Regions from separate parts of the Marinomonas epiphytica genome, predicted to be linked through region 2. Evidence: predicted binding sites of a transcription regulator. Region 2 holds the regulator's gene; the other holds the start of a gene.

Region 1 (2,207 bases), on a different contig from region 2:
GACAACATCCACAGCTTCGGTATCAACCGCAGCGAATGCGCAAAGTATGATTAGTATTGTCGATGAGATGATTTCGGCCATCGACTCTAAGCGTGCGGAATTAGGTGCGGTACAAAACCGCTTTAGTTCTACGATCAGTAACTTGAGTAATATTTCTGAGAATGTGGCCGCGGCTCGGGCACGAATCCGAGATGCTGATTTCGCAGAAGAAACTGCGGCCTTAACCAGCGCCCAGATATTACAACAAGCAAGTAGTACGATCCTAGCTCAGGCGAACCAGCGCCCTCAAGCAGCCTTATCGTTATTAGGAAATTAATAGTATAAGAATTGAATTAATCTTTTTGTAGCACAAGCAAGCTACAGCGGCAAAAGAGTGCCGCTAGATAACTGTTTTTCGAGTTTTGCTCGAATTTAAGTCACTTCTCTCTCCTAGAGGTGGCTTTTAGCCGGATGAGAGATCATCCGGCTTTTTTCGTTTTTGTAGAAAAGCTTGGTTTTTAAATCGGTATTTGTGGCCGTTTTTGGTCACTTTGAATGAGGTGAGTAAGAGGTATGACGATGCATTAATTGACCGTCAGGGTATGTCTATTAAATACGACTGTGATTTAGCTCAGGTGTAGTTGCATGGGTGGCGAGTGGTCACTCTAGATAATGACGCCTGTTGGGTGAGAATCGCTATGGCTATGGTTTGAGGGGTAGTGCTTCAGCGTCTTTTGCTTAGTGGTGTCCACTACTCCGAAGGCTTGTTGCTGATTTGTTATGTCGTGGTTTTTTGGCACCCAGGGAAAAAATGTTAGTAGCCCAGAATTTATACTCTTTTTAGTGTGTGAATACTTACTTCTTGTCTGTGTTCATACTTGTTGCTCTTTAACCAGGAAGGTTGCATTGCGGCATTCAAAAGAAGAGTTTCTTTTGAATGCGTTAGGTTAGGCGTTCGTTCGCCTGAAATTTTTATAAGGTCGTTTTATCACATGTTTTATGAATAAGGAGGACGAAATACGGACTAAGAAAAGGGGAGCATTCCACCTTTTGATAAATGAGGTTGAGATAGCCCCATGTGGTGAGCTCTGCTCATAAGTGAAGAAAGAGGTTTTCTAAGCAGCGAAAAGCATGTGAAAAACAGTTTTTTGAGATTTCTTTTTCTTGATTTTAAAAGAGTCAAAAGCTAATTAAGACAATTAGTTACGGTAATTTTTTTCCTCTTTTGCGGAGTGTTTTTGCCGCTAGGCGGAAAATAAATTCAAAAATTGTTAAAGGTCTTAAAATGAAGACCGATAACTAAATTACGATCTGCAATTAAATGCGCAGAATGATGAAACTCTAGGAGGCTATAATGGCTCTTTACGTAAATACGAATACTTCGTCTACCAATGCACAACGTCAGTTAATGGGCTCTAGTCGATCTTTGGATACTTCATTCCAACGATTGTCTTCTGGTTTGCGTATCAATAGCGCAGCGGATGATGCAGCAGGTTTACAAATTTCTAACCGTTTGACTTCTCAGATTAATGGCCTAAACCAATCTGTACGAAACGCGAACGATGGTATCTCTTTAGCACAAACGGCTGAGGGTGCCTTGAACGAAACAACAGAGATGTTGCAACGTATGCGTACTTTGTCTATTCAGTCAGCAAATGGCTCGAACTCAGATGAAGACCGTTTAGCATTGCAACAAGAGGTATCTCAGCTTTCTACCGAGATTAACCGTATTGCTTCTGATACCACCTTTGGTGGTGCTAACCTTTTAGATGGTACTTTTGAAGGTATCTTCCAGGTAGGTGCAGATGCTAACCAAACGATCAGTTTCAGCTTGACGAAGGGTGGTATTAACGATTCTATTGACCTTGCTACGACTGGTGGTTTCACTATGACAGGTTTGTCTGCAGGAGCTACGACTCAGGTAACGGCTGATTCAGCATCTGTTTCGTCAGTTACTAACGCTCAAAGTATGATTGCCATCCTAGATAGCATGATTGCAGCGGTAGACTCTAAACGTGCAAATTTGGGTGCGGTTCAAAATCGTTTTACTTCAAGTATCAATAACTTAAGTAATATCAGTGAAAACGTAGCGGCTGCTCGTTCACGTGTTCGTGATGCGGATTTTGCAGAAGAAACAGCGCAACTAACCAGTGCTCAGATTCTTCAACAAGCAAGTTCTTCTATCCTTGCACAGGCGAACCAACGTCCACAAACTGCGTTGTCGTTGC
Region 2 (2,207 bases):
GTCGAAGAAGCGCTGTCTTTGCGCCAGAATGCTCAAAGTCAGCAACTAAAAGAGATGGAAGAAGAGCTTCAGCGAGTTAGAAGCTTGCTCGAACAAAGTCAAAGTGCAAAGAATTCTGATGCCAAACGTTCTCCAGTTGAATCTCAAGCGAAAGAAAAGTTAAAAAAATTAGGGTTGTCTGACTTTGTTATTTCAAGGCTATTAGATGACATTGAATTGCGAGGTCGCGAAGATGATTGGAATCGTTTACTTGCTCATCTCGCGGATTACATTCCAGTCCGCTCGCAGTCTTCTGAGCTAAGTGGTTGTTTGGCTTTTATGGGGCCCACAGGCGTGGGTAAAACGACTTCAATTGGTAAAATTGCAGCCCAGCATGTTTTGAAGCATGGTCCTGATAGTGTGGTGCTTATTACGACTGATACCTATCGTATCGCAGCCCACGAACAACTTAGAACCTTTGGTAGGATTTTAAATGTTGCTGTAGAAGTTGTAAGTGAATATTCAGATTTAAATGAAGTGTTGGCTAAATATGCTAACTACTCATTAGTTCTTATTGATACGGCTGGTATGAATCCTAGAGATTCAAACTTAGAGCGCCAGTTATTGATGATGAAACGCGCTCGCGCCAATGTTCGTAAATTGCTGGTGCTCCCTTGTACAAGTCAAAGGCAGGTCTTAAAAACCGTTGTTGATGTTTACTCTCAGATTCAGCTAGATGGCTGTGTATTAAGTAAAGTAGACGAGTCTGCTTCTCTAGGAGAAGCGATTAGTGTGGTAGTTGAAGAAGGTCTACCAGTTGTTTATATTGCAGATGGGCAACGTATACCTGATGATATTGAGCCAGCTCGTGCTCATAACATAATTAGCCGTGCTGTTTATACAGCAGAGCACTATAGTCAGCTTTATGGGGCGTTAAAGTACGGTAGTTAGTTAAGAAATGTTATTACTAATAGGCGCACTATAGGTTTATATTATAAAGTAAGAACAGTCTCTAAAGTGGACAGGATAATGAGCATATATAATGTTAAGCAGTAATGGATACAACACATACGGTAAAAAAGCGACGCTTTCAGTGGATGCGATTGTTGATCAGTATGCTTATTTAGTGAAAAAAATTGCTTTTCATTTATTAGCTCGTTTGCCTGATAGCGTGGATGTAGATGATCTAATACAGGCCGGTATGATGGGGTTGATTGAAGCGTATAAACGTTTCGAATCGACCAAGGGGGCAAGCTTTGAAACCTATGCAGGTATTCGTATTCGTGGCTCTATAATGGACGAGGTGCGTAAGTCAGATTGGGCGCCACGTTCCGTGCGTAAAAATGGTCGTGCTGTTAATAATGCGATTAAAGAGCTTGAAGCAAAAACTGGCAGAGACGTGACTGATATGGAAGTAGCTGCCCATATGGGGATTTCCATCGAAGAATATCACGACATTATTCACTCTAATATGTCTTCGCAATTATTTAGCTATGAAGAAATGCTAGATTCAGAAGGTGGACACTTAGATGAAGCGGCGACAAGTAATGACAGCTCACCTTACAGCCTAGTGGAAGATAATGGTTTTCAGGTTCAGCTTGCAAAAGAAATCGATGGTTTACCTGAAAGAGAAAAAATGGTTCTGTCTTTGTACTACAATGACGAACTAAACCTAAAAGAAATTGGCGCTGTTTTGGGCGTCAGCGAATCTAGAGTTAGCCAAATTCATAGCCAAGCGGCTATGAGATTACGTTCTAGATTAACGGATTGGCGAGATTAATTTATGAGTTGTAAGAGATTACCTTTAGGGTACGGAGGTTGCATTGGATAAGAACATGAAAATCCTGATTGTTGATGATTTCTCAACTATGAGAAGGATTATCAAGAATCTTTTGAGGGATTTAGGTTTCACCAACACAGTAGAGGCGGATGATGGTGTGACGGCTTTGCCAATTCTACAAACAGGCTCTATAGACTTTCTTGTTACTGATTGGAATATGCCAGGTATGACAGGAATAGACTTGCTAAGGGCGGTTAGAGCAGATGAAAAGTTAAAAAGTACTCCTGTATTAATGGTCACAGCAGAAGCGAAGCGTGATCAAATCATCGCTGCGGCTCAAGCAGGTGTGAACGGTTATGTTGTAAAGCCTTTCACTGCTGTGGCATTAAAAGAAAAGATTGAGAAAATATTTGAGCGAATTGACGCGACTAAGTAGGTGACTCTAATG

Evidence for each region. The regulator FliA, encoded in region 2, starts transcription of late flagellar genes. The targets are predictions, from matches to a motif close to CTAAAGTTNNNNNNNNNNCNGCCGATA.
Region 1: a site for FliA is predicted at 1,251-1,277, ahead of ACYVGZ_RS02620 (flagellin N-terminal helical domain-containing protein). Genes of this name have one in related genera too.

What each region holds. Positions count from the first base shown of each region.
Region 1 is NZ_BAAGVX010000004.1:157,735-159,941, reverse strand. It holds gene ACYVGZ_RS02625 (flagellin N-terminal helical domain-containing protein) at 1-316, shown strand, start outside; gene ACYVGZ_RS02620 (flagellin N-terminal helical domain-containing protein) at 1,334-2,207, shown strand, end outside.
Region 2 is NZ_BAAGVX010000026.1:309,124-311,330, forward strand. It holds gene flhF (flagellar biosynthesis protein FlhF) at 1-930, shown strand, start outside; gene ACYVGZ_RS06540 (RNA polymerase sigma factor FliA) at 1,022-1,759, shown strand; gene ACYVGZ_RS06545 (chemotaxis response regulator CheY) at 1,815-2,195, shown strand; gene ACYVGZ_RS06550 (protein phosphatase CheZ) at 2,205-2,207, shown strand, end outside.